2 regions of the Clostridium lamae genome follow, and region 2 is predicted to be linked to the other one. Evidence: a T-box and tRNA genes for the amino acid it is inferred to sense, from the RefSeq annotation. Region 2 holds a T-box; the other holds one or more tRNA genes.
What was found. A T-box is a leader RNA that pairs with one kind of tRNA and senses whether it is charged. The one in region 2 lies ahead of QK892_RS05445 (glycine--tRNA ligase), so its partner is inferred to be a tRNA-Gly.

Region 1: it has a tRNA-Gly gene. The T-box ahead of QK892_RS05445 (glycine--tRNA ligase) is inferred to sense a tRNA for this amino acid. The anticodon was not compared.

The regions. Positions count from the first base shown of each region.
Region 1 is NZ_JASCQJ010000004.1:16,310-33,235, reverse strand. Features, by position in the region: gene QK892_RS03275 (ribonuclease H family protein) at 1-95, shown strand, start outside; gene QK892_RS03270 (YtxH domain-containing protein) at 183-356, shown strand; gene QK892_RS03265 (helix-turn-helix domain-containing protein) at 697-1,998, shown strand; gene QK892_RS03260 (transcriptional regulator) at 2,017-3,273, shown strand; gene QK892_RS03255 (helix-turn-helix domain-containing protein) at 3,841-5,907, opposite strand; gene clpB (ATP-dependent chaperone ClpB) at 6,080-8,680, shown strand; gene QK892_RS03245 (VOC family protein) at 8,875-9,252, opposite strand; gene QK892_RS03240 (Dabb family protein) at 9,281-9,571, opposite strand; tRNA gene QK892_RS03235 (tRNA-Arg) at 9,732-9,808, shown strand; tRNA gene QK892_RS03230 (tRNA-Lys) at 9,813-9,888, shown strand; tRNA gene QK892_RS03225 (tRNA-Gly) at 9,978-10,052, shown strand; gene QK892_RS03220 (class Ib ribonucleoside-diphosphate reductase assembly flavoprotein NrdI) at 10,367-10,714, shown strand; gene QK892_RS03215 (hypothetical protein) at 11,202-12,932, shown strand; gene QK892_RS03210 (hypothetical protein) at 12,944-13,231, shown strand; gene lepB (signal peptidase I) at 13,234-13,791, shown strand; gene QK892_RS03200 (DUF7601 domain-containing protein) at 13,879-14,895, shown strand; gene srtB (class B sortase) at 14,985-15,755, shown strand; gene QK892_RS03190 (Spy0128 family protein) at 15,770-16,426, shown strand; gene QK892_RS03185 (alpha/beta-type small acid-soluble spore protein) at 16,496-16,684, opposite strand; gene QK892_RS03180 (ECF transporter S component) at 16,886-16,926, opposite strand, start outside.
Region 2 is NZ_JASCQJ010000006.1:131,351-148,276, forward strand. Features, by position in the region: gene spoIIE (stage II sporulation protein E) at 143-2,524, shown strand; gene tilS (tRNA lysidine(34) synthetase TilS) at 2,767-4,155, shown strand; gene hpt (hypoxanthine phosphoribosyltransferase) at 4,159-4,698, shown strand; gene ftsH (ATP-dependent zinc metalloprotease FtsH) at 4,758-6,560, shown strand; gene QK892_RS05400 (formate--tetrahydrofolate ligase) at 6,760-8,430, shown strand; gene QK892_RS05405 (type III pantothenate kinase) at 8,562-9,341, shown strand; gene dusB (tRNA dihydrouridine synthase DusB) at 9,348-10,322, shown strand; gene greA (transcription elongation factor GreA) at 10,557-11,039, shown strand; gene lysS (lysine--tRNA ligase) at 11,053-12,558, shown strand; tRNA gene QK892_RS05425 (tRNA-Asn) at 12,785-12,859, shown strand; tRNA gene QK892_RS05430 (tRNA-Asn) at 12,887-12,961, shown strand; tRNA gene QK892_RS05435 (tRNA-Asn) at 12,991-13,065, shown strand; tRNA gene QK892_RS05440 (tRNA-Asn) at 13,095-13,169, shown strand; T-box leader at 13,397-13,565, shown strand; gene QK892_RS05445 (glycine--tRNA ligase) at 13,610-15,001, shown strand; gene murD (UDP-N-acetylmuramoyl-L-alanine--D-glutamate ligase) at 15,185-16,567, shown strand; gene QK892_RS05455 (DUF5050 domain-containing protein) at 16,627-16,926, opposite strand, start outside.

The DNA.
Region 1 (16,926 bases), on a different contig from region 2:
ATATATTTAAAAATCTTTCTAAAGAGAAACAAAAAGATGTATTAAGTTATGCAGAATATCTCTTAAATAAAGAAAATAAAAATAATAATAACTAGATATTTTATTAAAATGCTCATTTCATGAATATAAGATCAAAATTTGCAAATAATAAGCTTATGAAAATATTTATGAGGTGATAATAAATGTTAAATACAATTAAAGGAATGGCAGCAGGTGCTGTAATAGGAGTAGCTATAGGTGCCGTAGTTTTTCCACAATTAGATAGAAGAACTAAAAGAAATTTAAAAAGAGCTGGCAAGAGAGCATTAAATATGGCTGAAGGTGCTTGCGACATAATGATGGGATATATGAGATAAAGATTCTATATCAAAATGATTAATCATTTTGATATAGAATCTTTTTTTACAGTGACTAATGTCATATAAAGTTATTAATAATAGTAAAACTATACTATAAAATTATAAATTGTTAAGGAAAAATTTGAAATTTATAGTGATTTTATTTAGTTTAATGTTATAATAATTAAAAAGAAAATATAAAAAATATTTTCATTTATTTGATAATTTGACGAAAAAAGAGAATTAATAGTTTATTCTATATAGAATAACTATGAAATTTAGATAAAATATGATACAATTTTTAATAATAGAAAAGATTAACAATATTAATTTTTGGGTATGAAAAGGAAGAGTAATGATGGAAATTCTTGCATTAGGGGAAAAAATAAAAAGAAGACGAAAAGAATTAGATATGACTCTTAAGGATTTAGCTGGTGATAGAATTACTCCAGGTCAAATTAGTTTAGTCGAATCTGGAAGGTCTAACCCTTCTATGGATTTACTAGAATATCTAGCAGGAGCATTACAAACTTCAGTTGAATATTTAATGGAGTCAGAAGAGACACAAGCAGAAAAGATAAGTATATATTATGAGCAAATTGCCGAATCTTATATTTTATCAGGTGATTATATTACTGGAGAAAAATATATTGAAAACGCTTTATATTATGTTGAAAAATATAATTTAGAGTATAGAAAGGCAAAGATTATATATTTAAGAGCAAAAATATATAACGCTAAAGGAGAATATACTTTAGCTCAACAATTTTTCTTATCTTCAAATGTAATTTTTATTAAGAATAATAACTACGAAGAAATAATTAATACATTTCTTAACTTAGGGAAGATAACATTAAAACAAAAAGCATTTCATTCTTCAAGTAGTTACCTAAGACAAGCAGAAAAGGTATATCTAGATAATAATATAGGGAATGATTTTTTACTTGGAGAAATTTATTACTATATGGCACAAGCCTATTTTAATATAGAAGATCTAACTAAGGCTATGGATTATTCATTTTTAGCTAAGAGTAAGTTTGAGCAAGTAAGAAATAGGGAAGAATATGCAAAGACACTATTATTAATTTCAGAAGAATATAATATGAAGGGTGATTTATCAAATGCTATTAAATATTCCGAAAATGCATTAGAGGTATATAAAGAGTTAGATGAATTAAATAATATATCTGAAATTGAAAATAATTTAGGAAAATTATTCTATGAGTTTGAGAATATCGAAGAATCCTTCAAGCATTATGAAATATCAAGGGATATTAGAATTAGAAGAAAAGATTCTAAGTTAGTTAGTACATTAATGAATATTTGTGAAAATTACATTAAGTTAAAGGATATTTCAAAATGTGAAAGCATATTGGTAGAAATGAATTCATACTTAGAAGAAGGCGATGTAGAAAGCTTAATTGATATAAATTTACTATGGTATAGAATTTATATTTTAAAAGAATTATTAAAGGAAGCTGAATATGTATTGCTTGATACATATGATTTAGCTAAAAATAATAATTTACAAAAACAGGCTGGACAGTTAGCTATAATGATAGGTAAGTATTATATAGATAATAAAAAAGAATTAGAAGCGGCTAAATATTTAGATGAAGGAGTAAATATCTTTAGGAAGATAGGCATACTTAAAAATTAATTCAAGCGGGGGATTAAAATGGAAATATTATCAACTGGCGAAAAAATTAAAAGGGCAAGAGTATATCAAGGGATAACTTTAAAAGAATTGTGTGGAGATAAGGTTTCTATATCTAAAATGAGTTGCATAGAAAATGGAAAGATCAAGGCTGATAAAGATATCTTAGAATATGTATCAGGGCAGCTTGGACTTGATTACGAGTATTTAGTAAGAGATGTAGAAGAGCAAATAATAAGCAATCTAAAATTAATAAATAGAGACTTAGTTCCCGATGAAGAAATGGATAATGTTATTAATCATAATTTGAGTTACGCCTTAGAATATTCCTATAATGATTTGGCCTTTGAACTTATTCATAAGTTGTTTAACTATTATGTTAAGAAAAATAAAGTTGAAAATATACAATTAATCATATCTCAATATTATGATTTATATCAAAAGAATAATACTCGCGAGAATACTATAACTTATTATGTTGATATGGCCACATTCTTCTATAGTATTAAGGATTATAATGAAGCAATAGATTACTATAATAGGGCAAGAAGCCTTATTAAAGATGAGAAGAACTTTAATAAATCAGATTATGCATATATTTCTTATAGAGAAGGTAAATCTTTTGAAAAGTTAGATAGATTAGAAGAAGCATATAATTCTTTAAAAGAAGCTTTGAAATATATAGATAGTATTGAGAAAGATTTAGATAAAGGTGATGTATATCATAGTTTTGCAACTGTTGGTATTAGACTTAATAAAGATGGAGCTGAAAAGTATATTAGTCTAGCTTATGATTATAAAAAAGAGAAGGCAACAGTATTAGCAATTGCAAAGGGGAAGAGTGGAGAAAGTTATTTCTACGTTAATAATAGAGAAAAAGCAATTCAAGAAATTATGGAGGGCATAGATTTATTCCCTACAATCGATGAAAAGAAATATGTTAGATTTTTAAATAAATGTATTAAAACTCTTTATGAAAATAAAGAATACGATATTGCATATGAAATTACAGATAAAGCTTTAAATTCTGCAATTAATAGTACGGATATAGCGTTAATTGAAGAAGCATATTATTTTAAAGGAATGATACTTCAAAAGAAAGAACAATACATACAAGCTGAGATGTATATGAACCTTTCACTAGATTCTTTGTTTAAATTTGCAAATAAAGATAAAAGGCATGAAAGATATTTAGATATGGGTGAAATGTATTATAAATTAGGAGATGTTAAAGACTCACTGAAATATTTTACATTAGCAATGAATTTAAAAAAATAGTAAATCGTATATAAAAAAATGAAAGCTTATGAAGAGATTAATTCTTTAATTAATAACTTCATGAGCTTTCATTATTTATATTAATAAGTAGTATATTTAAACAGCGTTATGGAACCTTATAATAACAAATAAATTTTATTTTTTCAAAGGGTGGAAAAATGAAGATAATATATTTAATAATGAATATTTTGAAAATACGCTAGGTACAAAAAATAGTCCTCTCATTAAAATCAATCCTTTCTAATAATAATAACCGCTTAACTTATAGTTAAAGTATACTTAAAATTTAATTAGATTGCATTGACTTAAATGTTTAGTTTTAGGTACATTTAAGTTATTAACAAAATTTCCGATATATTGAAAAAGTACAAAGAAACCAAAATATTTGGTTTCTTTGTACTTCTATTGATATTTATTTAAGGTTTTAGTACATTTATTAATTTTTATGGAACTTTTATTTTCTATAATTCCGAATGAAATGAGGAATTATTACCTTCAGAGTAGAAGTGGATAAATGTTATATGACTGCGACTTGGAGCTTGCGAGGTCGCAAGGAATAACATTTATCTACTTTATGTTTTTGATTACAATAAGTTTAGCATCATAACCTTTAAGTTCTGTAATTATATTTAGAATTGTATTTTTCTTAGAATAACTAAATTCTATCTTAGGAAAAGAAGCTTTGTGTAAAATTTCCTTTTCTTCTTTATTTAATCTATCTGGTGAGCCCATAGACAACCAATAGTTATAAGAAGACCCAACTCTTTCGCTTATTTCATAAGTTATTATTCTAGAAGATTTTTTTATGTTTTCAATATTTAATGATATTTTCTTTTTATAGATCTTTCTTTTACCACGTTTAGTAAAGATACCTTCAAAGTTTTGTAATTCTTCTAGTTCATCAGTATATGAGTAAAGCAATATACAATACTCATCATCCTTTTTAGTTACTATTAATCCGTTATCTATAGTAACAATTTCATCGCCCAATTTACTAAGTAAGTAGTAAGCATAATAAGAAGGTTTTCTAATTCCCATATCATTTACTAAACCAGGAGCACCTATGAAAACTTCATTTGTTAATCTTATTTCTTTTTCTAGGACATCAAAGGCTCTTAAAAAATTTAAAGATTTTTTATTAAATATTGTATTATGGATAATGAATGGCAACATATATGCTGTGTCATAGATTTTATTTAAACTCTTATCGCAAATAAAATCTTCTTCTATAACATCTATGTCATATTCATCAATTAAAAATTTTAATAGAGCACTCTTTAATTCTTTATCTATTATAGGAGTAAACTGAAATTTAAATTCAGTTATATCAATATAATCTATTTCAGAAAAATATTCGAAGAAACTAGTTAATATATGTTTGTATTTTTCAAGAGAGAAATTAGGATTATCTATTAAAATAAGTGGCTTTAAATCTATATAGTCTAAAAATTCAATAACACTTTTAGCTTTATTCCAGTTATAGAAATCAGCTTTAGGGAAAACCCCCATATCATTATTAAACATATTTTCGAATCTAACATATTTAAAATGAAGTTCATCCTGAATTTCTTCTAATATATCCTTATTGTCTTCCAATAGTAAATCAAATGCATCGTCAAGATTGATTATCTCTCTAAAGTCTTTATTAAGTTCACCTTGACTTTCATCCATATTCACATGAATCTTCCATAGCTTATTTTCATAATTGAATCTTTCATAATCATCTAGTTCTGATGAAAGATATTCTAAAGCATCCTCAATTTTTAAAATTTCAACTTTTTTGATTTGTTCAAATTCTTCTTCTGTTAATTTATTCTTTTTCCTATATTGAAGAGGAGTACAACCGTAGTAATTCTTAAAATTCTTATTTAAATATCTTACATGAGAAAAACCAACTTCATCAGATATATCTGAAATACTTAAGTCACTATCTAATAAAAGCTTAACAGATTCTTCAACTCTAGTTTGATTAACTAAATCAGTAAAACTATTTCCAGTTGCATATTTAATCTCATGAGATAGATAATGTGGACTTAAGAATTCTTTCTTAGCAATTTCTTGTAAAGTAATATTACTATCATAATTATTAAATATATATTTAGAAATTCTATGATATCTAGCTAATTGTTCAGTTTTTTCTTTTAACTCTTCTTTTTCATAAGTTAAGTAATGGAAGTTATTTATAAGATGATATAATAAGTCTATTAAAATGGATTCGATTTCCTTATCATAATCATCAAGTTTTTGTACAGCTTCACATAAAAGTTTAGCTAAGAAATTTCTCAGCAAATCATATTCTTCACCATCTTGAGCACCATCATCTGTTGAACTTGTATAAAAGAAAATATTATTTATATCCTTATAATACTTTTCAAAGAAGTAAGGATCTATATTGAAGATTAATACTCTGTTATCTTCATCGCTATAAATTCTATGTGCTTCATCAACATTTATAATCTCCATTTCCCTTTCTAATACTTCAAAGGAATCTGCATCTACATTAACATTTATACTTCCTCTTAAAACATAAAGTATTTCAATAGAATTATGCCAATGTATTGGATATTCCTTTATATTAGCATATGTTATTTTTATAGGAGAGTCTGGTGGATAAACTATATATTCCCTTCTTATAAAAATCACCTCCCTTAGTAATAATTAATAATTTAATTATATCCTATTTATTAGAAAATAGAAAAGTTTTATAAATTTTTAAAATATACTTTGACTTTCTTTGACTTTTGTATTATTATTTATATTGTAGATAAAATAAAGATATAAAGTGGTATATGAAGGAGTGAAGCACATGAATATTGATAAAATGACATTAAGAGTTCAACAAGCATTAAATGATGCTAGCATGATTGCAGTAAAGTTTAATCACCAACAAGTAGAACTAATACACTTATTTACATCATTAGTAGAGCAAGAGGATGGACTTATACCAAACATATTTACTAAAATGGGCGTTAGTGTTAAATCGATAAATGATGATTTAAATAGAATTTTAGGAAATATGCCAAAGGTTTTAGGTGAAGGTGCAAACTCATCTGGAGTGTATGCTACTAGACAAATAGAAGAAGTATTAGTAAAAGCTGAAGATTTAGCTAAGAAATTTGAAGATTCATATATTAGTGTTGAGCATGTAATGCTAGCTATAATGGAAGTTGATAAAAATGGTGAAGTAAAGAAATTACTAGATAAATATAATATTAATAAAAAAACATTTATGAATGTATTAAAAGAAGTAAGAGGAAATCAAAGAGTAGAAACTCAAGATCCAGAAGGAACTTATGATGCTTTAGGTAAGTATGGTACTAACTTAACAGATCTTGCTAAAAAGCATAAATTAGATCCTGTGATTGGTAGAGATGAAGAAATAAGAAGAACTATTAGAATTCTATCAAGAAGAACTAAAAATAATCCTGTATTAATTGGAGAACCTGGAGTTGGTAAAACTGCTATAGTTGAAGGTTTAGCTGAAAGAATCATTAGAGGGGATGTACCAGAAGGATTAAAAAATAAGGTTATATTCTCTTTAGATATGGGTGCATTAATTGCTGGTGCAAAATATAGAGGAGAATTTGAAGAAAGATTAAAGGCTGTCTTAAAGGAAGTGCAAGGTAGCGAAGGAAGAATAATATTATTTATAGATGAAATTCACACAATAGTTGGAGCAGGTAAAACTGATGGAGCTATGGATGCAGGTAACTTAATTAAGCCTTTACTTGCAAGAGGAGAATTACACTGTATTGGTGCTACAACTTTTGATGAATATAGGCAATACATTGAAAAGGATAAGGCTTTGGAAAGAAGATTCCAACCTGTAATAGTAGAAGAGCCAACTGTAGAAGATGCTATATCAATTCTTAGAGGATTAAAAGAAAGATTTGAAATACATCATGGTGTGAGAATTCATGACTCAGCTTTAGTTGCAGCAGCAAAGTTATCGCATAGATATATACAAGATAGATTTTTACCAGATAAGGCAATTGATTTAATTGATGAAGCTGGAGCAATGATAAGAACAGAAATAGATTCTCTTCCAACAGAGCTTGATAATATTAGAAGAAGGTTATTCCAATTAGAAATTGAGAAGGAAGCTCTATCTAAGGAAAAGGATGAAGGTTCTAAAAAGAAATTAGAAGCTTTGGAAAAGGATATTGCAGAACTTAAATCTGAAAATGATGCTATGACAGCTAAATTTGAAAAAGAAAGAGATGCAATAGTTAATTTAAAAGACTTAAAAACTAAGCTAGATGAAGCAAGAGGAGATTTAGAAGCTGCTCAAAGAAATTACAATTATAATAAGGCAGCTGAAATTCAATATAGCGTAATTCCTGCTTTAGAAGAAGAAATAAAGCAAAAAGAAATTGAAGTAAAAGAAAATTACGAAGGTGCTCTTTTAAAGGAAGAAGTAACAGAAGAGGAAGTATCTAAAGTTCTTTCTAAGTGGACTGGAATTCCAGTTACTAACCTTTTAGAAGGGGAAAGAGAAAAACTTTTAAGACTAGAAAGTGAAATGAGCAAGAGAGTTATTGGCCAAGAAGAAGCTATAACTGCTGTTTCAAATGCTATTCTTAGAGCAAGAGCAGGATTAAAAGATGCTAATAAGCCAATTGGTTCATTTATATTCTTAGGTCCAACAGGAGTTGGTAAGACAGAACTTGCTAAGACATTAGCTAGAAACTTATTTGATTCTGAAGAAAGTATTATAAGAATAGATATGTCAGAATATATGGAGAAACATTCAGTTTCTAGATTAGTTGGAGCGCCTCCAGGATATGTTGGATATGATGAAGGTGGTCAACTTACTGAAGCAGTAAGAAGAAATCCATATAGTGTAGTATTATTTGATGAGATTGAAAAAGCTCATGAAGATGTATTTAATATGTTCTTGCAAATCTTAGATGATGGTAGATTAACTGATAATAAAGGAAAAACAGTAGACTTTAAAAATACTATTATCATTATGACTTCTAACATTGGTAGCAGTTATCTTCTAGAAAATAAGAGTGAAGATACTGTAGATGAAAGTATTAGAAATCAAGTTATGAATGAAATGAAGTTAAGATTTAAACCTGAATTCTTAAATAGAGTAGATGATATAATTATGTTCAAACCATTAACTGAAAATGGAATTAAGAAGATAATAGATATTTTCTTAAGAGAGATGTCAGATAGATTAAAAGATAAAAATATAAATCTTAAAGTTACTGATGAAGCTGAAACAATTATGGCTAGAGAAGGATATGATCCAGTATATGGAGCAAGACCTTTAAAGAGATATATTCAAAATACCTTAGAAAATACTTTAGCTAGAAAAATTATAAAAGGTGAAATTGGATATGGTTCAAATGTTGTAGTTGATGGAGAAGAAGAGCAAATTGTAATTAAGAGTGAATAGGGAATAAGTAATAAGTAATAATTAATAGAGAAGAAGTAAGAGTATTAGTGGAAAGTTAATAGCTTAGGAATGAAAAAATGAAAGAATGAAAAAATTAAAGAATGAAGAAATAAAGAATAAAGGTCTAGCTGATGCTTGACCTTTATTCTTCGTATTGGGTTAATAATATTAATTAAAGGAATAAATTAATTTTTCTACTGACAAACACCTAGTGGATTATCATCTGGATCATAGAAAGTAAAGAATTTAGAATCTCCTTCTTCATCTATTGGATTTACCTTAACATTCTTTTCAAGTAAGAACTTGTGAGCCTCTTCTATATTATGAGGAATAAAATTATAATATTTTCCTACACCAAAATTATTATTTGGGAATTTCATTGGTTGATGATTTAAAGTTTTTACAAGACAGACTACTGTTTGAGATTGTTCTGAAATTTTTAATACAGCTGCTTCTTCTTCAATGTACAGCAGTTTAAAACCAAGTATTTCTTCATACCAATTTGCTGATAGTTTAGGGTCTTTTACTGGAATAAAAACTCCTTCCATTCCCATCAAAAGTGGGTTTGTCATTTCTTAACGCCTCCCTAAAAATATATAATTAGATTTCAAAATCAATACAGGCTCTATCTACTTTAATAGTAGCTAAAAATCTTGCGAATTCTAAGTGCTCTTCACATGTTTGATATTCATCTAATGTTTCTACACTTTCAAAATCAAAAATTAAAGCTACATCGTAATTAGAAGCTGGTGTATTTTCAACATTTCTAACTACGTTGAATTTTTTTATTGTAGATAAATCTCTTAGCTTTTCTATTTCTTTAAAGAAATCATTAATATTTTTTTCTTTGTTATCATCTTTTAATGTAAACATACATATGTGTCTTATCATTATATATCCTCCATAAATTTCTATTTATCTTTTAGGTTTATAATAACATAACTTTACAATTGGTAATAGTTAATATTTTCTTAGAGAAATTTTAATTTAAATAAAAAAAGCTGTTGACAAGATACGACAAATTGGTTATTATATTTCTCGTGGAAAAGATGCGTGTTTAGCTCAGCTGGATAGAGCAACGCCCTTCTAAGGCGTGGGCCAGGAGTTCGAATCTCTTAACACGCACCATCGTGGTTTACTAGCTCATTCGGTAGAGCACTTGACTTTTAATCAAGGTGTACCGGGTTCGATTCCCGGGTAAGCCACCACATTCTTTTGGAATTTTGAGAGAAATACTTTTAAAAAATAGTATTGACCAAATAACTATGATATTATATCATGGAATGGTAAGTAGTATGCGGAAGTGGCTCAATGGTAGAGCGTCACCTTGCCAAGGTGAATGTTGCGGGTTCGAGTCCCGTCTTTCGCTCCAATATATCCGTGCAAATGTGATTTGTACGGATTTTTTTTGTGTATAAAAATTTATAGAAGATTTTAAAAAATTATATATCAATGTATTAAAAAGGTTAAGTGAAATGAGGAAATTCTAGTGTTTTCAGTATTATTTATAATATGTGTATTATAGTTATAGTAGTAATTTATAAGATAAGAATGAACAATTAATATATGATTGAATGAAATTGAATTTAAGAAGATTAAATTTTGCAAAATAATTTAAAAGTTCTTACAATTTCATTTTTTTATGGTATAATAAGTTAAATTAATACATAAAAAGGAGATGAGGATATGCTAGTAGTATATGATAGCAGATTCGGCAATGGAAAAGCATTTGCCGAAAAATTAGGAATGCCAACCCAAAGTGTTAGTGAGGCATTAAATGAAGAATGTGTTCTTGTTACACGTAATGAAGGATTTGGTCAAATTACAAAGATCACAAGAGAATTTTTAGATAAAAATAAAGAGTTAGTTCGTGGAGTTGTTGTAAATGGTAGCATGGATAAACATGCTGAATCATATTGTTTTGCAGCTGACAAAATTGAAGCTGAATATGGAATTACTTGTCTTCGTAAAATTGATGGACAAGGAACAGATGAAGATGTAGAAGCAGTAAAAGCAGCTATTAATAATCTGTAAAAAGTATGAATTAACTTATTTTAAAAGTGAAAGCTAGATATAGGAATAACCTATATCTAGCTTTTTTGTTATTAGAAAAAGCTAGATAAGATGTAGAAAAATCATGGAGAAACAGTAAAAAATGTATAAATTATAGTCAACAATAATATAAATAATATTCAAAATATAATGTCAAATCGTTGACTACAATATATAATAGCGGTATAATTTAGTAAAAATGGTGGTATAATTCAATAAAGACAGTGATATAATTTAATGAAAATAATTGTCAATTGAGTTTTTAAAATTGAGATTAAATCACTATATAATCAGAATAATCTCTGTAAATCTGTTGGAAATGAACATATTATCTCCATATAACTACTAATAAAATTGCTGACATAAGAAATGGCGTTTAATATGATTTTTTTCCGCGCAGATAATTTGGCATTTTTTAATGATGCTTAATAATGAAGAGGTAATACAGTAGGTCAGGAGGGTATAATTTATGAATACAAGATGTGGTATGAAAAGAAAGAAAAATACTACAAGATGGCTAGCAGGCTTGCTTATAGTAGCTTTAACCATAAGTAGCATATTGTTACCTGGAAGTGGAGTTTCTGCAAAAGCAGAAAACCTAGATATACAAACTACTTCAGTAGAAAATCTAACTTCTGATACTGATGATAAAGAGGATCTGAATGGGAACACAGCTGACAATGCAAATTTGGATTCTAAGATTACTGATGATGAAAATATAAATAGTAAAACTTTAAATAATGAAAAACAGAAGACTAGAACAGTTGATAATAAAAATATAAATAGTAATATTACTGATAATAAAAGTTTAGATTTAAATACTATTAATAATAATCAGAATATTAGCACTATTACTGATGAAAATTTAGACAATAAAAAAAATAATTATAGTTCAAATTATAATGAAGAATCAACAGTAAATTCACCTATATCTACATTAAGTGAAGATGAAATTGAGGCTTATGCTAACGAATCTTACACAGCAGAAAACTTCTTTGAAGCATCAATGCCTAGTACCAATGGGCATTATGAGGCAAAAGGTATTTTTGTAGATTCTAATGGAAATGCTACTCTAGTGCTTAAAGTACAAAAAAATAGCACTATCAAAGAGATAAATTATGTGAAGATTAATAATACAAAGGTAGAGGTTACAGATGAATATTCCCCTATAGAAATAATTAGTGGTGAAAGTACTATCACAATTAATCTTCCAAGCGGTAATAAAAAAGAAGTTTACAGCAAAAATGGTTTCATATTAATTGATATAGGAAGCTTTAATGGTATTATTAATGAAAATGGAAAATTTACTTTGACTGTTAAAACAGGAGCTGGTGGCTGGGACATAGATGGTTTGGAAGTAAGCGTTAATATTAACTATAAAATAATAAAAAATGCCAATGTAACATCAGCAAAAATAGGAGATAAAATCACATATACCGTAACGGTTTTAAATGAAAGTGATATAACTCTTTATGATATTAAAGTTATAGATAATATTCCAAATGGAATAAAAATAGAAAGTGTAAGAATAGGAGATAGTATAGAAGCACCTAAGATTGAAAATAATATATTGATTTTAGAAGAAGGACTATCTTTATCTAAAGATAAATCAAAATCATATATAATTGTTGCTACTGTAGAAGGGGAAAATATCCCGGGAACAATTACTAATAAAGCTACTATGACAAGCAATTCATTTTATCCAAAATCAGATACAGCTGATGTAACAGTAACTAAGGATGTAATTATTAAGAAGGTAGTAGCAGGGAATATGGGTGATACTACAAAAGAATTTAACTTTAATGCTATTGTTAAGAAAAACAATAAGGAATATAAGAATGTTTCATTTAAATTAGGGCATAAGGGAATATTTGATGAGCTTATAGAAATTCCAGCTGATGCTATTATTATATTGTCAGAATTAGATGCAATTAAAAATGAAGGCGAAGATGATTATGATTATGATGTTACTGTCTCTATAAATGATGAAGAATTCACAATGGAAAATGGGGTATGCACTATTGAACTTGGGGAATATGATACGGGAATCGTTAATATTACTGTAACTAATACGAAAAATGTTGAAATCGATACTGGAGTTATATTAGATTCCTTACCTTATATAGCAATTTTAGTAGTTGTGATTATTGGTGGTGGAATATTCTTTATTAACAAGAGAAAGAAGGAAAATGACATTTAGGAGGCTTATAGATGGAAAAAGTAATAGATAAAACTTCTAATAATTCTACAATAACACCACTTAACTTCGAACAAGAAATTATTATTGAATGGATTAAAAAAGTACAGTTTAAAAAGAAATTCTTAGGTGGAGTAAGTGAAGAAGATGTATGGAAGAAGATTACAGAATTAAATAATATGTACACTATGGCTCTTGTTGCAGAAAGAGAAAGGTATGATGCTCTCCTTGAAGAACATGGTATTTTGCATAGAGAAAGTATTTTTTCTAATGAAATATATACCTCTGTGGAGGAAGCCTAGAAATGGTTAATGCAATCAATAAAGAGACAAACATAGACGAAGTTATTAAAAAAAGAAGAAATGATTTATATATAAAACTTGAATATAGAAGTTTAGTTACTAGAGTTATTTTATTGATAATTGTAGGTTATATATTATTTTCACAATTCTTTTTAATTACGCAAGTTACTGGAAATGGAATGTTTCCTGCAATAAAAGATGGTGACTTAATAATTGGGTTTAGAGTACAACAGAAATATTCAAAAAATGATGTTATAACTTACAAATACAATGACTCTACTTATCTTGGACGTATTGCAGCCTGTGAAAATGATGTAGTAACAATAGATGATAGTGGAAAGCTAATTGTAAATGGCACAATTCAAGATGGAGGAATTATGTATCCTACATATATTAAGGAAGAGACAAATTTAGAATACCCTTATAGGGTACCTAATGATTCTGTTTTCGTGTTAGGGGACTATCGTACTCAAACTGAAGATAGTCGTGATTTTGGATCAATATCTATAAATGATATTGAGAGTAAAATTATTACGATTCTACGAAGAAGGGGATTGTAAGTTAAAAAATTAAATTGTATGTTTCTCTCTCTCATTAAAATGGGAGTAACATAAATAATAAAATCAATTTTTGGGGAGGAAGAAGTTATGAGGAAAATTTTTACATTTATTTTATCATTAGTTATGGTATTAAGCATGAGTACCATTGTTTTTGCAGAAGGAGAAACTGGAACAATCACTAACGGTGGTGAAAAAACTATAACGTTTAATAAGATATATGATTTGGTTAATAGTGGAACTAGTAGTCCTTCTGAAACAATTACTTTTAAAATTAAAAACCATGGAATGACTGATACGACTGAAACTATAATGCCTAGCTTTGAGAAGGGTGAGTATTCATTTACTACTGTAGAAGGAGTAGTAACTAACGAATTCTCTATAGATTTACCTACTTATTATAAGGTTGGTAAATATACTTACGAGATAACTGAAGCTGTTGGAAATACTGCAGGTGTTGATTATAATGAAACATCATATTATTTAGTTGTTACTGTTAGTAAAGGAGATGAAGGTTTAATTAGAACTACAGCTCTACACCATGGAGACACAAATAACAAGGACAATAAGGTAGATGGTATTAATAATACTTATTCTGCTGGTAGCTTAGCAATTAGCAAAAAAGTTACTGGTAATATGGGTGAAACAGATCGTTATTTCGCAGTAAATGTTACTTTAAACGCTCCAACAAATAAGGACGTTAAGAGCACAATTTCAATTAGTCCGACCTCTTATAAAAATATTGCAGAAGACGGTACTATAGAAACTAATCCTACTAGCATTACTGTTGGAACTCCAACTACTTTCTATTTAAAAGATGGTGAAACAATTACTTTAGGTAATGTTCCTTATGGAGTTACTTATACAGTAGTTGAAGATGATTATACTGGTGATGACTACGACTATGATGCTGCTACTTATAATTGGTCTGATAACAATAAAAAAGTAGACTCAGCTCAAGATACAGTTACAATTACAAATAACAAGCAAAGAGATGTTGATACAGGAATCATAGTGGACAACCTACCTTATATTATAATCTTAGCTGGTGTTGTAGTTGGTATGGGAGTTTTCTTTACAAAGAAACGTACTGCTAATAATAACTAAGTTAGTAAATTAGTTTAATAATATAGGATTGAAGGGATTTTGGCCCTTCAATACCTAATTTTATTAATAAATCTTAAGGAGTGTGACACGTGAGGTTTTCGAAAATCTTTCTCAGGGTGTCAAATGCCCTTGTAACTTTAATAGTAATATCATTACTTTGCACTGCAGGTGCATATTCAGTCTATGCCCTTTGGGATAATCAACATATTTATGAAGAAGCAGAAAATGTACAAGATGATATGCTAGAATTCAAACCAGAGATGGATGATTCAGTTGATAGAATGGATTCATTTAAAAAGTTATTAGCAATAAATCCAGATGTTTGTGCATGGCTCACTATGGATAATACTAATATAGATTATCCGGTGGTGCATGGTGAAACTAATCTAACGTACATTAATACTGATGTTTATGGTGATTTTTCTTTAGCTGGAAGTATATACGAAGATTCTCGTTGTGATGCAGATTTTCATGATAAATATAATTTGTTATATGGCCACCATATGGCTAATCATAAAATGTTTGGAGATCTTGATCTTTACAAAGAAAAAGAATTTTTTAATAAAAATAAAACAGGAACTTTGATTCTGCCTGATAGAGGATATGACTTGAAAGTTTACGCTTACTTATTGGTAGGAGCCTCAGAAGATATGATATTTGAAACAGCGCAGAGAAATGAAGATATAAATAGTTTACATAATTATGTAGAGAAAAATGCGATTTATCTTCATAAAGATACCTTTGAAGAGGCTAAAAAGGCGAATACACAGATTCTGGCATTAACTACTTGCTCAAGTGAATTTACTGATGCAAGGACGATTATTCTGGCTGTGATGGAACCACATATGCCAGCAGAATAGGAGGGATATTGAGGATGAGGAAAAATATAAATAATATCACAATAACTTTGCTCATATTGATCATGTATCTTACGATGATAAATTCACCTGTGCTGGCAGATGAATTGCCAATAACAAAAATCAAGGCTTCAGTTTCTCTAGAAGGTACATTACCTAAGGAAGCAGAGGGATTTACAATTTCTCTAAAAGCTGATGATATTTATAATCCAATGCCTGATGGTTCTATAGATGGAATTTATAGTATCACTATATCAGGTGAAGAAGATACTAAGTCTTTTCCAGAAATGACTTTTTCAAGTGTAGGAATCTATAACTATAAAATATGGCAAGAAGAAGGTAATAATGTAGATTGCACTTATGATAATAATATATATAATCTTACAGTTTATGTAACTAACAAAGAAAATGGAGATGGTTTAGAGGCGGCTTCAATTCTTTATAAAAATAATGAAACTGAAAAACTAGACGAAGCAAATTTTCATAATGTATATAAAACAATTATACAGATAGAAGAAGAGGTTGACTCTATAACTGATATAATTGAAACTGAACCTGTTAAAACTGGAGATGAATCTAGTGTAATCTTTTGGGTTATTTTAAGCTCTATAGGAGCTATAGGAATATTATTTCTAGTAATATCTGCTCGTAAAAAAAGTGAGGAGAATACTTAAAGTGATGATAAATAAAAGGCAGTAGTTTTGAGAAAAATCTCATAACTACTGCTTTTTTATTATTTAGTTTTATTTAAGTTTTGATTCGTATTGTTCTACCATTCTCTTAACCATTTCTCCACCAACGCTACCGCATTGTTTTGAAGAAAGATCTCCATTGTAGTCTGTGAATGGAACACCCATTTCATTAGCTACTTCATTTTTAAATTTTGATAAACCTTGTTTTGCTTCTGGTACTAATTTTGTACTACTTGCCATAATAAATACCTCCTTAAAAGTTAATACAAAGCTTTTTAATAACTTTGTAATATTATATTGTGTAAAAATAATTTGAATAAACTATAAAGTTTATTACATTATAGGAATGATATTCTTTTTAAGTATAAAAATAGTACAAACTGTAAAAGGTTATCTGAAATAAATTCAAATAACCTTAAAAAATCAATTTATTAATATTTTTTAAAAACTCTTCTTTTGCATTTTAAAGATTGCAATTACTA
Region 2 (16,926 bases):
AGTATGAAAATATGTATTGAATAAGGAATTTTACATATTATTGTACTACGAAAAATAAATAATGATACATCAAGCGACACATATTTTTTTTAAAAGGTGATATACTTTGAATTACATTTTATGGAAGTATTGAGGAGAGAGGATGCAATATGGTGTTGATGTATCGACTTATAAGAGAGTAGATAATCATAAAAAAAGAGAGTTAAAAGTTCAAGGGACACCGATTAGGTTGATTATATATCTAGTGATGGGATTTTTACTAAGTAGAGTTCTACTATCAGCAACTATAGATATGGGAATAGCACCATTTGGGCTTGCATATCTTATAGGAATAAAGAAAGAGAATAGTACAGATATGTTATTAGCCCTGATTGGTACTGTAGTAGGATATTTATCTATATCATCTACGTTAGAAGGTGCTATAAGTTATTCTATAGCAGCTGTATCAATTATTGTATATATGGAGATTTGTAATAAATTAGAGATAAAGAAAAGGGATTACGTTACCTTTTTCATAATTTTTTCAGTTTTTATTATATATAATATAGTTGTTAATAGTAAACCGATTCAAGTTAACATAGTTTTTTCTTTGTTAAAGATTTTAAGTATAATACCAGTAAAATATATGGTAAGTTATGCTTTAAACTGTATGGATGAACTAGAGAGCAATTATTTATTCTCAACAGAAGAAATAATAAGTATAGGAATATTAGTTTGTTTGTTGATTGCAGGAGTAGGAAGTCTAGATGTGTTTAATGTACAAATTAGAAATATATTAGCATTATCTACAATTGCTATTTTTGCATATGTAGGTGGATCGGGAATAGGATCTGCTATAGGTGTTTCAATGGGATTAATAATAGGGATAACTAATGGCGATATTATAAGTTCGATAACACTATATAGCTTATGTGGATTAATAATTGGTATTTTTAAAGAAACAGGTAGATTATTTGCTATATTGTCTTATATTGTTGTTTACTTTATAATCTGGATGTACTCAAGTGTATTTAATATTTATGGTGGTATAGAGGTTCTGTTATCATCTGTAATATTACTTTCTATTCCTAAGGCGATTATTGAGACAATTAGTAAAGAATTTAATCAGGAGAAGAAAGTCGAAGCTATTAATGATATTCATTTAAGCGGGATAAAGGATGAATTTATAGATAGATTAAACTCTATGAAATCGATATTATCAACACTATCATCATCTATAGTAAATCTAGGTGAAAATGATATTTTATCTTTAAATAATAAAGGCACTGCTATGGTAGAGAATTTGGCTGATAGAGTTTGTTATAATTGTGAATTAAAACAAAGGTGCTGGGATAGAAATTTACATTCAACTTTTGAAGGATTTACAGAATTAATAAGTAGTTGCGAAAATAATAATATATATATGCCTAAATCATTAGAAAAGAAGTGTGTTAAAACAGGAAGTTTAATGAAAAGTGCTCAAGAAATAGTAAATAGTTATACTGTAAATGAGGCATTAAAGACTAGACTTAGTGAGGGTAGGAATATAATAGCAAGTCATATTAATAATATATCTAATACTATGGAAAATATGATAAGAGATTTTGAGAAAGATATATCTGTTTGTACTGAGATTGATAAGATATTGAGAAAAGCATTTAATAAGAAGAAAATTGATTATAAGGATGTCTTTTCTTACTTAGACAGGCATGGAAGGATGAAAATTAAAGTTGTAACTAATAATCCTGGAGATGAGAGATATTGTAACAAAATGATATTACCTATAATTAACACATTAGTTAAAGTTCCAGTATCATTATCAAAAGAGGGGGTTAGGATAAATCCAAACACTGGTGAATGTTCTGTAATAATAGAAGAAACACCTAAGTATCATATGACTTCCTATGCTGCCATTAAGGCTAAGGATGGAGAATCTTATATTGGCGATAGCTATAGTTTTTCACAAAATAATGATGGTACTTATATAAGTATAATAAGTGATGGTATGGGATCTGGACCAGAAGCAGGAATGGAAAGTAGCCTAGCTGTAGGATTAATTGAAAAATTCATTGAAAATGGATTTAGTGAGAAGACAGCTATTGATACTGTTAACTCAATAATGGCTATGAAGTTCAATGAAGATGAGAAATTTACGACTATGGATTTAAATATAATAGATTTATATACCGGTGAAGCTGAATTTATAAAGATTGGCGGAGTAGTAAGTTTTATAAAAAGAGGATCAGATATAAAGGTTATTAAATCGAATAGTCTTCCTTTTGGGATTTTAGACTCTGTAGATGTAACATCTACAAAGTTCAAATTGAAGCACGGCGATATTATAGTTTCAATTAGCGATGGAGTTTTAGATATAGATAAAAATAATATAGGAAGTTACGCTTGGCTTGAAGAATACTTAGAATACGCAGAAACTAATCCATCTGCTTTATCTAGAGATATACTTGAAAAAGCCATGGTTTTAAGTGATGGAAAAGTTAGAGATGATATGACTGTATTAGTTTCTAAGATATATTCGGTATATTAAATAACAATTTAAAATTTATTTAATAAAGGCACATTAGTGCCTTTTATATTTGACTTTAAGTAATTAATGTTTGAGGAGATATTAAAATAACTTATACGGAGACAATAATATTATTATAGAGATTATTTATTACATCTTTATGTTACAATATTGTAAAAATTAGTTAAGAATTAATATTTACAGATAAGTATGTTAAGGTTATTATATTATATATTAAAATAAATTTACTAAGGAGTATTGTTGTGATAAACAAAGTAAAGGCTTTTATAATTGAAAATAATTTAATACAAATTGGTGATAGGATTTTGGTAGCTTTGTCTGGTGGTCCTGATTCAGTTTGTTTGTTAAATGTCCTTTATGAACTTAGAGAAGACTTTAATATCGAGATTGCAGCAGCACATGTAAATCATATGCTTAGAGGTGAAGAAGCTTTTAAAGATGAGGAATATGCACGAAACATATGCAAAAATCTAAATGTAAAATTTTTTTCTACAAGGATAGATATAAATGAAGTATCTAAACAGAAGGGAATATCTCATGAGTTAGCAGGAAGAGAGGAAAGATATAAATTTTTTCAGTTAATAATTAAGGAAAATGGGTACAATAAGATTGCAGTTGCTCACAATGCAAACGATCAAGCTGAAACTGTAATTATGAACATGATGAGAGGGACTGCGATAGAAGGACTTTGTGGAATTAGAAGTAAAAGAGAAGGTGGAATAATAAGGCCTATTCTTTGCCTGTCTAGAGGAGAGATAGAGCATTATTGTAAAATAAATAATTTAGCTCCTAGAATAGATAAAAGTAATTTTGAAAATATTTATAGTAGAAATAAGGTAAGGTTAGATATTCTTCCGTATATGAAGAATAATTTTAATGAAGATATAATAGAAACAATTAATAGAATGGCAAATTTATTACAAATAGATAATGACTTTATAGAAAAAGAATGTAATAATTATTATAAAAAGTATTGCACAAATAATGGAAATAAATTAATTATATCGAAATCAGCCTTTTCAATTGAAAGAGCAATTCTAACTAGACTTATAAAGAGAGCTTTTATAGAATTTACAGGTAAGTATACAAATTTTGAAATGAAACATATTTATGAAGTAATATCCTTAGCGAATAATTCTACTAATAAAAAAATAAATCTTCCATATGGAGTAATAGCTGAAAATATATATGGAGATATATATTTTAAAATTAGAGAAAATAAAAATAAAGAATTAAAAGAAGTTATATTAAATATAAATGAATTAGATAGTAATTCTATTGAGTTTGGGAATTATAGTATAAATTTTGCTATAATAAGTAATAAAAAAAATATAGAATTTTCTAATAATGTATTAATAAAATTTTTTGATTATGATAAGATAAAAGAAAGGCTAATAATTAGAAAAAGGATAAATGGGGATAAGATGATTCCTCTTGGAATGAAGGGAACTAAAAAAGTTAAAGATATCTTTATAGATCTAAAGATACCTATTGAGAAAAGAGATGAGATTCCTGTTTTATGTTTTGATAATGAAATAGCTTGGTTAGTAGGATATAAGGTTTCCGAAAGTTTTAAAATTACTAAGGAAACTAAAAGTATTATAAAAATAACATTTGCTAGAAAGGAATAAAATATGATAAAAGACATAAAAGAGGTATTACTTACTGAGGAACAAATTTTACAAAGAATAAAGGAAATAGGAAAAGCTATTAGTAATGATTATGAAGGTAAAGAATTGCTAATAGTAGGTATTTTAAAAGGGTCAGTTATATTTGCTTCTGATCTTATTAAAAATATTAACATACCTTGTGAAATAGACTTTATGGCTGTATCTAGTTATGGAAGATCTACTGAGACATCAGGGATAGTTAGAATCTTAAAAGATTTAGATTATGGTATTGAAGGAAAACACATAATAATAGTAGAAGATATAATAGATAGTGGAGTAACTTTAGATTACTTATTAAAATACTTAAATGCTAGAAAGGCAAGTAGTATAGAAATAGTTACATTACTAACTAAGCCATCTAGAAGAATGGTAGATATAAATGTAAAATATTGTGGTTTTGAAGTACCAGATGAATTCTTAGTAGGTTATGGATTAGATTATGCTGAAAAATATAGAAATTTACCATATGTGGGAGTATTAAAAGAAGAAGTATATAGAAAATAATATTAAATATAGTGTAATAGTGCAATAAAATAAAAAACTAGATGAAAGGGGGGCCTTGAATGAAAAAATATTCAAGTGCAACAGTATGGATATTTGTAATTTTGATATTATTCTTTTCTGCAACGTTTTTATGGAATAGTGGAAAAATGGCAGATGAGATATCATACAGTGATTTTCAACAAAAATGGGTAGGAAATGAAATAGAAAGCATTGTGGTTCAACCTGATAAAATGCTTATATCAGGTACAACAAGAGACAACAAACAATTCAATACATATGCTCCAGAAGAAATGGTGCAAATGTTAATGTCTCAAAGCCCAAAGGATGATGTGAAGGTAGATTTTAAGCAACCATCAAATAGTAGTCTTTGGATAAGCATAATTCCGACACTGATGATTTTAGTGCTAGTGTTTGTATTCTTCTTTATGATGACTCAGCAATCCCAAGGTGGAGGCAGTGGAAGAGGCGTTATGAACTTTGGAAAAAGTAGAGCTAAAATAATGCCACCTGATGCTAAAAGAGTAACCTTTGACGATGTTGCTGGAGCAGATGAAGAAAAACAAGAGTTAGAAGAGATAGTAGATTTCTTGAAGCAACCATCTAAATATACTCAAATGGGAGCTAGAATACCTAAAGGGGTATTATTAGTTGGACCTCCAGGGACAGGTAAAACATTACTTGCAAAAGCTATAGCAGGAGAAGCAGGGGTGCCGTTCTATAGTATATCAGGTTCTGATTTCGTTGAAATGTTCGTTGGGGTAGGAGCATCAAGAGTTAGAGATTTATTTGAACAAGCTAAAAAGAGTGCACCATCACTAGTGTTTATAGATGAAATAGATGCAGTTGGTAGACAAAGAGGTGCAGGTCTTGGTGGTGGACACGATGAAAGAGAGCAAACTTTAAATCAATTATTAGTTGAAATGGATGGTTTTGGTGCAAATGAAGGAATCATAATGATTGCTGCAACAAACAGACCAGATATTCTTGACCCAGCTTTGTTAAGACCTGGTAGATTCGATAGACAAATAGTTGTTGGAGCTCCAGATGTTAAGGGAAGAGAAGAAATATTAAAGGTTCATACTAAGAAGAAGCCTTTAGCAGAAGATGTAGACTTAAAAGTATTAGCTAAGAGAACTCCAGGATTTAGTGGAGCTGATATAGAAAACTTAGCTAATGAAGCAGCCTTATTAGCAGTTAGAAGAAGTGAAAAATTAATAGGAATGTTAGAATTTGAAGAAGCTATTACTAGAGTAATTGCTGGACCTGAAAAGAAGAGTAGAGTAATGAGTGAGCATGATAAGAAGCTTACAGCTTATCATGAAGCAGGGCATGCTGTAGTTATGAATCTTCTGGAACATGCAGATCCTGTTCACGAAATAAGTATAATACCAAGAGGTATGGCTGGTGGGTACACTATGCATTTACCAAATGAAGATAGATCATATACTTCAAAAGCAAAATTAAAGGATGATATGGTTGGATTATTAGGTGGAAGATTGGCTGAAAAACTTATTCTTTCAGATATTTCTACAGGAGCTAAGAATGATATAGATAGAGTAAGTGCTATTGCTAGAGCTATGGTAATGGAATATGGTATGAGTGAAAAGCTTGGAACAATTTCATATAGTTCAGACAATAATGAAGTGTTCTTAGGAAAAAATCTAGGCCATGGAAGAAACTTTAGTGAAGAAGTCGGTTCTGAAATAGATAAGGAAGTAAAGAGATTTGTAGATGAAGCTTATAATAGAGCTGAAACGTTGTTAAGCGAAAATATTAACAAACTTCATGCAGTAGCAGCTGTTTTACTAGAAAAAGAAAAAATTGATGGTGAAGAGTTCATAAGAATATTTAATGAAAATTAAAGTATATTAAGGGATAGTATTATTGCTATCCCTTTTATTTTTATTAAAAATATAAAGTATAAAACAAATAAAGCGAATTATAATTATAAGAATTTATGCAATGTTCGAAAATGTATTTTGTTATTAAAGATTGAATGATATAATTTATGTAAATAATAATAATTAATAAAATAATAGTAAAAGTTAGGGGTGTTTTGATATGAAAAGTGATATACAAATAGCTCAAGAAGCTAAAATGGAACATATAAATAAAATTGCTGCAAAATTAGGCTTAAATGAAGATGACATTGAACAATATGGGAAATATAAATGTAAGTTATCATTAGATATATTTGATAAAAAGAAATCAGAGAAAGATGGCAAGTTAGTATTAGTAACAGCTATAAATCCAACTCCTGCAGGTGAGGGGAAATCTACAGTTACAGTTGGATTAGGGCAAGCACTTTGTAGAATGGGGAAAAATGCTGTTATTGCATTAAGAGAACCATCTCTAGGACCTGTATTCGGAATAAAAGGAGGTGCAGCTGGAGGTGGATATGCTCAAGTAGTTCCTATGGAAGATATAAATCTACATTTTACAGGAGACATGCATGCTATAACTAGTGCTAATAATTTATTAGCAGCGGCGATAGATAATCATATACATCAAGGAAATGCTTTAAGAATCGATTCAAGAAGAATAGTATTCAAAAGAGTAATAGATATGAATGATAGGGCGTTAAGAAATATAGTTGTTGGACTCGGAGGAAAATTAAATGGCTTCTTGAGGGAAGATGGCTTCATGATTACTGTAGCTTCAGAAATTATGGCAATACTTTGTTTATCAAATAGTTTATCAGATCTTAAGGAGAGAATGGGTAATATATTAATTGCATATGATTTAGATGGTAATCCAGTATATGCAAGACAATTAGATATTCAAGGTGCAATGGCTCTATTAATGAAGGATGCTATAAAGCCAAATTTAGTCCAAACATTAGAAAATACTCCTGCAATAATTCATGGGGGTCCATTTGCAAATATAGCACATGGTTGCAACTCCATAATAGCGACTAAAATGGCTTTAAAGTTAGGCGATATAGTAGTAACTGAAGCAGGGTTTGGAGCTGATTTAGGCGCAGAAAAATTCTTGGATATAAAATGTAGATATGGAGAATTAGAGCCTAACTGTGTTGTTATAGTAGCAACAGTAAGAGCATTAAAAAATCATGGTGGAGTTTCAAAAGATATGTTAAGCACTCCGAACGTAGAAGCTTTGGCTAAAGGTATAGGTAATTTAGAAAAGCAAATTGAAAATATTAAGAAATACAATGTTCCAGTAGTAGTTGCTATAAATAAATTTGTAACTGATAGTGAAGAAGAAGTTAATTTTATTAAGGAATATTGTGATAAATTAGATGTTAAAGTCGCTTTATCTGATGTGTGGGCGAAAGGTGGAGAAGGTGGAATTGAATTAGGCGAGGCTGTTTGTAATATACTTGAAAATGAGAGATCTAATTTCAATCCAATTTATGAAGTAGAGTCTAGTATTGAAGATAAAATAAACACCATAGCTAAAGAAATATATGGTGCTAATGGGGTAGCATTTACAGCCAATGCTAAAAAACAAATTGAGGAAATTGAAAGGTTTGGATTAGATAAATTACCTATTTGTATGGCAAAAACACAATATTCTTTATCAGATAATCCAAATTTAAAAGGAAGACCAGAAAATTTTGAGATAACTGTTAAAGAAGTTAGAGTTTCTAATGGAGCAGGTTTTATTGTTGTGTTAAATGGTGATATTATGACTATGCCAGGCCTTCCTAAAGTACCAGCCGCTAATAAGATGGATATACTAGATAATGGTGAAATAGTAGGATTATTTTAATATATAGAATTTACAACACTTGACAAATAGACTATAATTGTTAAAATTAAATTGTTAAAATTGTTGAGGTTATATTTTTTTAATAAGGCAGCTTTTAAAGCTGCTTTTAATTGTATTAAGGTGGTGCTTGTATGATACTAGTAGTTGACGTTGGCAATACTAATATAGTTTTGGGATTATATAAAGGTTCAAATAATATTGCAAGTTGGAGAATTTCGACAGATTCAAAGAAAACATCGGATGAGTATTCTATTCAAGTTATGCAACTTTTTCAACAAAGTGGATTAAACTCTAAGGAAGTAGAAGGAATAATAATATCTTCAGTTGTCCCTAATATAATGCATTCTTTAGAGAATATGATAAGAAAGAGCTTTGAAATAAATCCTATAATAGTGGGTCCAGGAGTTAAGACTGGAATTAATATAAAATATGATAACCCTAAAGAGGTAGGAGCAGATAGAATCGTTAATGCTGTTGCTGCACATGATAAATATAAAAGAGATCTAATAATAATAGATTTTGGTACAGCGACTACATTTTGTTCATTAACTAAGGATGCAAATTATTTAGGTGGATGTATAACTCCAGGTATAAAAATAGCTTCAGATGCTTTATTTGATAGAGCGGCTAAGCTTCCAAGAGTAGAACTTGAGACACCAAAAAATATTATATGTAAGAATACTATAACTAGTATGCAAGCTGGGATAATATATGGTTATATAGGTCAAGTAGAATATATAGTTACAAAAATGAAAAATGAAATGAAGGATCTTGGTTCAGATGAACCTTTTGTTGTAGCAACAGGTGGATTAGCAAATTTGATTGCTAAAGAAACAAATGTTATAGATAAGGTTGATTCTAGTTTAACATTAGAGGGATTAAGAATAATATACGAAAAAAATAAGGAGTAGTATAATATGAAAATTGGTAATCTAGAATTTAGTAATAATGTTTTTCTAGCACCTATGGCAGGAGTAACAGATATATCATTTAGAGGGTTATGTAAAGAAATGGGATGTGGCTTAGTTTATACTGAGATGGTAAGCGCTAAGGCTCTATATTATGGAAATGAAAATACTAAATCACTTCTTAGAATAGCAGATGAAGAAGCTCCTGTAGCAATTCAGATATTTGGGAATAATCCTAAAATAATGGCTGAAGTTGTACAAAGAAATTTCAACGAAAGACAGGATATTTGTTTAATTGATATAAATATGGGGTGCCCCGTAAATAAGATAACTAAAAATGGAGAAGGATCAGCTCTTTTAAAGCATCCAGAATTAGCAGCCAATATTGTAAGAGAAATAAAGAAGGTTTCTACAAAGCCAGTTACAGTTAAGTTTAGAAAGGGTTTTGATGAAGGAAGCATAAATGCTGTTGAATTTGCAAAGATTATTGAAGATGCTGGAGTTGATGCTTTAGCGATACATGGAAGAACTAAAGAACAAATGTATGAAGGTAAGGCGGATTGGGATATAATAGGAAAGGTAAAAGAAGCTGTATCTGTACCTGTTATAGGAAATGGAGATGTTTTTACTCCAGAAGATGCCTTAGAGCTTAAGAATAAGACTAATTGTGATGGAATAATGGTCGCAAGAGGCAGTATGGGTAATCCTTGGATATTTAAACAAATTGAAAATAAATTAAATGGATTAGAACAAGAAGTAATAACTTATTCAGATAAGATTAATATGTGCTTAAGACATTATGAGTTAGCAATTAAATATGATGGCGAAAGAAAAGCAGTAAGAGAAATGAGAAAACATGCTTCTTGGTATTTAAAAGGAATGCCAAAAAGTAATGAAATAAGAACAATAATAAATTCATTAGAAGAGAGTGCTGCTGTAATTGAAGTATTAAATAATTATAGAGATGAATTAGTAAAATTTTAAAATAAATAAATATTATTAATTTGAATATAAAAAGCTTTTATGAATAAATATATTAAAAACAAGAATAATATATATCTGTTGACTAATAAAATAATATTCTTACTAGTATAAGACTTATATTATAGATTGGTTGACATATAATATTAGCTGATTTATAATGTTTTAAATGATTTTGACAATATAAAATTTATTGTTAGTTTTTTGAATAAAGTAGAGATTGAAGGGGAGAAAATCATGAGTGAGACTAAAAAATTCGTAATGACATACGAAGGTGTAAGAAAATTAGAGGACGAATTAGAATTTTTAAAGACTGTAAAAAGAAAAGAAATAACAGAAAAAATAAAAGTGGCATTAGGTTATGGAGATTTAAGCGAGAACTCAGAGTATGATGAAGCTAAAAATGAACAAGCATTCACTGAGGGAAGAATTATACAATTAGAAAACATGCTTAAAAATGCTGTAGTTGTTGATGAATCGGAAATTCCTACAGATAAAGTAGCCGTTGGAACTATAGTAAAGGTTAAAGATTACGAATTTGATGAAGAAGTTGAATATTCATTAGTTGGTTCAGCTGAAGCAGATCCAATGAATTTTAAAATATCAAATGAGTCACCAGTTGGAGCAGCACTATTAGGTAAAAAGGTTGGAGAATTAGTAGAGGTTTTAGTACCAGGAGGAACAAACAAGTTCGAGATTTTAGGAATAAGAAGAGAGTAACGGAGGGATATCAATGTCAACTGAGGAAATGAATATACAAGAATTAGAATCTCAGTTTAATGAACAAGAGGCTTTAAGAAGAGAAAAGTTATTAGAGTTACAAAAGGAAGGAAAAGATCCTTTTGATGTGTACAAAGTTGAAAGAACTCATATATCAGAAGAAGTTAAGTCAAACTATGACACTTTAGAAGGTAGTATTGTAACTGTAGCTGGAAGAATCATGTCTAAAAGAGGTCAAGGTAAAGTTGTATTCTCAGATATCCATGATAGAGATGGAAAGATTCAACTATTTATAAAAATAGATGAAGTTGGAGAAGAAGCTTTAAAATCATATAAAACTTATGATCTTGGAGATTGGGTATCAGCAACAGGTGAAGTTTTTAAAACTAAAACAGGAGAAGTTTCTGTAAAAGTTAAGAGCTTTGAATTGATTTGTAAGTCATTAAAACCATTACCAGAAAAATGGCATGGTTTAAAGGACCCAGATTTAAGATATAGACAAAGAGAAGTAGATATGATATCTAATCCAGAAGTTAAGCAAAACTTTATAAAAAGAGCTGCTATACTAAAAGGAATTAGAGAGTTTTTAGATAATAAAGGATTCATAGAAGTAGAAACACCTATGCTTTCACCAATAGCAGGTGGAGCTTCAGCTAGACCTTTTATAACTCACCATAATACTTTAGATATAGATATGTACCTAAGAATAGCTCCAGAGTTATACTTAAAGAGAGCTATAGTTGCAGGTCTAGAAAAAGTTTATGATATGGGAAGAACTTTTAGAAATGAAGGAATGTCAGTAAGACATAATCCTGAATTTACTATGATAGAATTATATCAAGCTTTTGCTGATTATAATGATATGATGGAAATTACTGAAAATATGGTTGCTTATGTATGTGAAAAAGTAAATGGAAGTACTAAAGTTATGTATCAAGGTACTGAAATAGATTTCGCACCACCTTGGAGAAGAATAACAATGGTAGATGCAGTAAAAGAACATACAGGAATTGATTTTAATACAATAGCAACTAATGAAGAAGCTCAAGCTATTGCTAAAGAAAAGCATTTAGAATTTAAAAAGAATTTATCTCACGTTACAAAAGGTGAAGTTTTAAACTCTTTATATGAAGAATATTGTGAACAACATATGATTCAACCAACATTTATCTGTGATTACCCAGTGGAAATATCACCTCTTACAAAGAAAAAGAGAGGAAATGATATGTTTACTGAGAGATTTGAAGGTTTTGTATTCGGCAGAGAAATATGTAATGCATATTCAGAATTAAATGATCCAATAGTTCAAAGAGAAAGATTTAATCAACAAGAAAAAGAAAGAGAACTTGGTGATGATGAAGCTTATATGATAGATGAAGAATTTATGAGCGCATTAGAAACTGGTATGCCTCCAACAGGTGGTTTAGGTATCGGTATTGATAGACTTATAATGTTCTTAACTGATTCAGCATCTATAAGAGATATTATCATGTTCCCAACTATGAAACCAGTTAAATAGAGTATAATTTAGGAGCTGTTTTAAACAGCTCCTTTTTTATATATTTTCATTATTAAATATATAATATCTTTCATAGTAATATAAAATATTATAATATTTCTTTAGGCTAGTAAAATAGGAGATTTCCTAAAAAAATATAGTGAATTAAAAATTAATAAGAAAATTTTTAATAAAAAACACTTGCAATATTAATAAAACTTGATATAATAACAAATGTAGCAAATAATCCGCGATAGCTCAACGGTGGAGCACTCGGCTGTTAACCGATAGGTTGGAGGTTCGAATCCTCTTCGCGGAGCCATTTTAATTTTAAAATTATTTATAGTATTCCGTGGTAGCTCAATGGTGGAGCACTCGGCTGTTAACCGATAGGTTGGAGGTTCGAATCCTCTCCACGGAGCCATTTTAATTTTAAAATTATTTATAAAATATTCCGTGGTAGCTCAATGGTGGAGCACTCGGCTGTTAACCGATAGGTTGGAGGTTCGAATCCTCTCCACGGAGCCATTTTAATTTTAAAATTATTTATAAAATATTCCGTGGTAGCTCAATGGTGGAGCACTCGGCTGTTAACCGATAGGTTGGAGGTTCGAATCCTCTCCACGGAGCCATTTTATAAAAGAGTTTTATAAGAGTAGATAAAGTATCTATTGTTATAAAACTCTTTTTTTATTCAGGAAATTATAAATGATTTTTATATTTCTTTCTTTCAGTGTAGAAGGAGATATATACCATATGGCGGTGGCTCGGAGTTTGAGGCAAAACGAGGAATATGATATCTATCTTCTCTTTTTTCTTGACATATAAAAGCCTTTTGGTAAAATGGATATATAATTTAATAAATACAGAGAGAAAGAGGAGTAAGCTTAAAGTTTATTTAAGAGAGACGGTGGATGGTGAAAATCGTTATAAGCATAAGTTGAAAGGCGCTTTTGAGTATTAATATGTTGAAAGTTGGGCTAGAGCCAAGAAGGGTGGAACCGCGGAATATAAATTTCGTCCCTTTAGGTTTAAGGCCTTTTTTATTTATGAAAAAATTGGAGGTATTAAAATGGCAGTAGAAAAAACTATGGAAAAGATCGTTGCTCTTTGTAAAAGTAGAGGATTTGTATTTCCTGGCTCTGAAATCTATGGAGGATTAGCGAATTCTTGGGATTATGGTCCTCTAGGAGTAGAATTTAAAAACAATGTAAAAAAAGCTTGGTGGAAAAAATTCGTTCAAGAAAGTCCTTATAATGTAGGAGTAGATTGTGCTATATTAATGAATCCAGAAGTTTGGGTAGCGTCAGGACACGTTGGAGGCTTCTCAGATCCTTTAATGGATTGTAAAGAATGTAAGGCTAGATTTAGAGCTGATAAATTAGTTGAAGATTATATGACTGAAAATGGAGCAGAAGTTGCGAGTGCAGATGGATGGACTAATGAGCAGTTAAAAGAATATATAGAAAATAATAAAATTGTATGTCCTAAGTGTGGAAAATTAAATTATACTGATATAAGAAAGTTCAATTTAATGTTCAAAACTTTCCAAGGTATTACAGAAGATTCAGCTAGCACAATATATTTAAGACCAGAAACTGCACAAGGTATATTTGTTAACTTTAAATCTGTTCAAAGAACTTCAAGAAAGAAAGTACCTTTTGGTATTGCTCAAATTGGAAAGTCTTTCAGAAATGAAATAACTCCAGGAAACTTTACTTTTAGAACCAGAGAGTTTGAACAAATGGAACTAGAATTCTTCTGTAAGCCAGGAACAGATTTAGAATGGTTTAAATACTGGAAGGATTATTGCTTTAATTTCTTATTAAATTTAGGAGTTGATGAAGCGAACTTAAGAATGAGAGATCATGGCGAAGAAGAGTTATCATTCTATTCTAATGCTACATCAGATATAGAATATTTATTCCCGTTTGGATGGGGTGAATTATGGGGAATAGCTGATAGAACAGATTATGACCTTAATAAGCACCAAGAACATTCAGGTCAAGATATGAGCTATCTAGATCCAACTACAAATGAAAAATATGTTCCTTATGTAATTGAGCCATCTTTAGGTGCTGATAGAGTTGCTTTAGCGTTCTTAGTTGACGCATATGATGAAGAAGAGTTAGAAGGTGGAGATGTTAGAACGGTTATGCACTTACATCCAGCATTAGCACCATACAAAGCGGCAATCTTACCACTTTCAAAGAAACTTTCAGAAAAAGCTTTAGAGGTTTATGGAGATTTAAGTAAGAAATTTAACTTAGAATACGATGAGACAGGAAGTATTGGTAAGAGATATAGAAGACAAGATGAAATAGGAACTCCTTTCTGTATAACTATAGACTTTGATACTTTAGAAGATGAAGCAGTAACTATTAGAAATAGAGATACTATGCAACAAGAAAGAATTAAGATATCTGAATTAGAAGCTTATATTGAAAAGAGCTTAGAGTTTTAATTATAAAAAGGGGCTGTCTAAAACAGCTCCTTTTTGTATTTAGTAAGTTAAGGTGTTATAATTATAGAAGATTAGGACAGACTTAATAAATATATAGTAGCTATGTATGAGAGTATTTAAATATTAGCAAATTCATAATATAGAAATATAATATTTTTATATAGATATGGTTGGAGGAAGAGTATGAAAAAGCCATTTGAAGAATTTAAAGAATATATAAGGGGGAAGAAGGTAGCCGTTGTAGGAATAGGTGTTAGCAATATACCTCTTATTAGATTTTTAGTCAAGCTTGGGGCGAAAGTAACAGCTTTTGATAAGAAAAGTAGAGAAGAGTTAGGAAATATAGCTGATGAATTTCATAATCTATCAGTGAAGTTAGAACTAGGAGATGGATATTTAGATAGACTTACCGGATTTGAGGTTGTCTTTAAAACTCCTTCTATGAGAATAGATTGCGAAGCTTTAGTTAGAGTAAAAGAAGAGGGCGCATATATTACTTCAGAGATGGAGGAATTTGTGAGGTACTGCAAAGGTAAGATATTTGGAATAACAGGTAGTGATGGAAAAACAACTACGACAACTATTGTATCAAAATTACTTATTGAAGCTGGATACAAGACTTGGGTTGGTGGAAATATAGGAACTCCATTATTCTCTAATATTGAAGAAATAACATCAGAAGATAAGGTAGTATTAGAATTGTCTAGTTTTCAACTTATGACTATGGATACTCATATAGATGTAGCTGTTGTAACAAATCTAGCTCCAAATCATTTAGATATGCATAGGGATATGGAAGAGTATATAAATGCAAAGAAAAATATATTCTTATATCAAGATAAAGCGGGAATTTTAATATTAAATAGAGAAAATGAAATAACTCATAGCTTTATACAAGAAGCTAAAGGGGAAGTAAGAGAATTTAGCTCAAAAAGAAGTCTGGAAAAAGGAGCTTACTTTAAAGATAATATATTGTACCTTGATGGAGAAGCGGTATGTAGTAAAGATGATGTTTTAATCAAGGGAATTCATAATGTAGAAAATTATTTAGCAGCATTTTTAGCTACTAAGGAAGAAGTATCTATAGGTACAATGAGAAAAGTAGCAAAAACTTTTGTTGGAGTAGAGCATAGATGTGAACTAGTGAGAGAGCTTAATGGGGTTAAGTACTATAATGATTCAATCGCATCTAGTCCAACTAGAACTTTAGCAGGTTTATTTGCCTTTGATAGAAAAGTAATATTAATTGCTGGAGGATATGATAAACATATACCTTTTGAACCTTTAGCTGAAGATGGATATCCATATATAAAAGAGTTGATTTTATTAGGAGCTACAAAGGATTTGATAAAAGAAGCTTTTGATAAGCTAAGAGAAGAAAAGGGGATAAATGTTCCTATAATAAAAGTAAATACATTAGAGGAAGCTGTACTTAAGGCTAAGGAAATAGCTAAAGATGGAGATATAGTTACTTTATCACCAGCTTGTGCATCTTTTGATATGTTCCCTAACTTTTCAGTAAGAGGAAATAAGTATAAAGAAATAGTTAAAAGTTTAGAGATGTAAATAAAAGCTGTATTAAAATAGATGATAATATTTATTAGATATTTTAATACAGCTTATTTTTAATTGTATTTTACTATTTTAATGCTATCTAAGCTAGAAGCAGCTTCTATAAAAATGCCTTTTTCAGTTAAATAGTACTCATTTACAAAGTACGGAAATATTTCAGTGGATTCAAATTCGGTATTTTCGTTACTTGATTTTAAAAGGTAGAGTGAATTAGGGTTTGAATTATTAATAAAATATATATTGCTCTTATATTCTTGTAAATTAGATACGCTTGTACTTAAGATTTTCTTTGTTTCGTAAGTAGAGGTATCAAGTGAGTATAGATAGCTATTATCATTTAAATTTGAAAATAA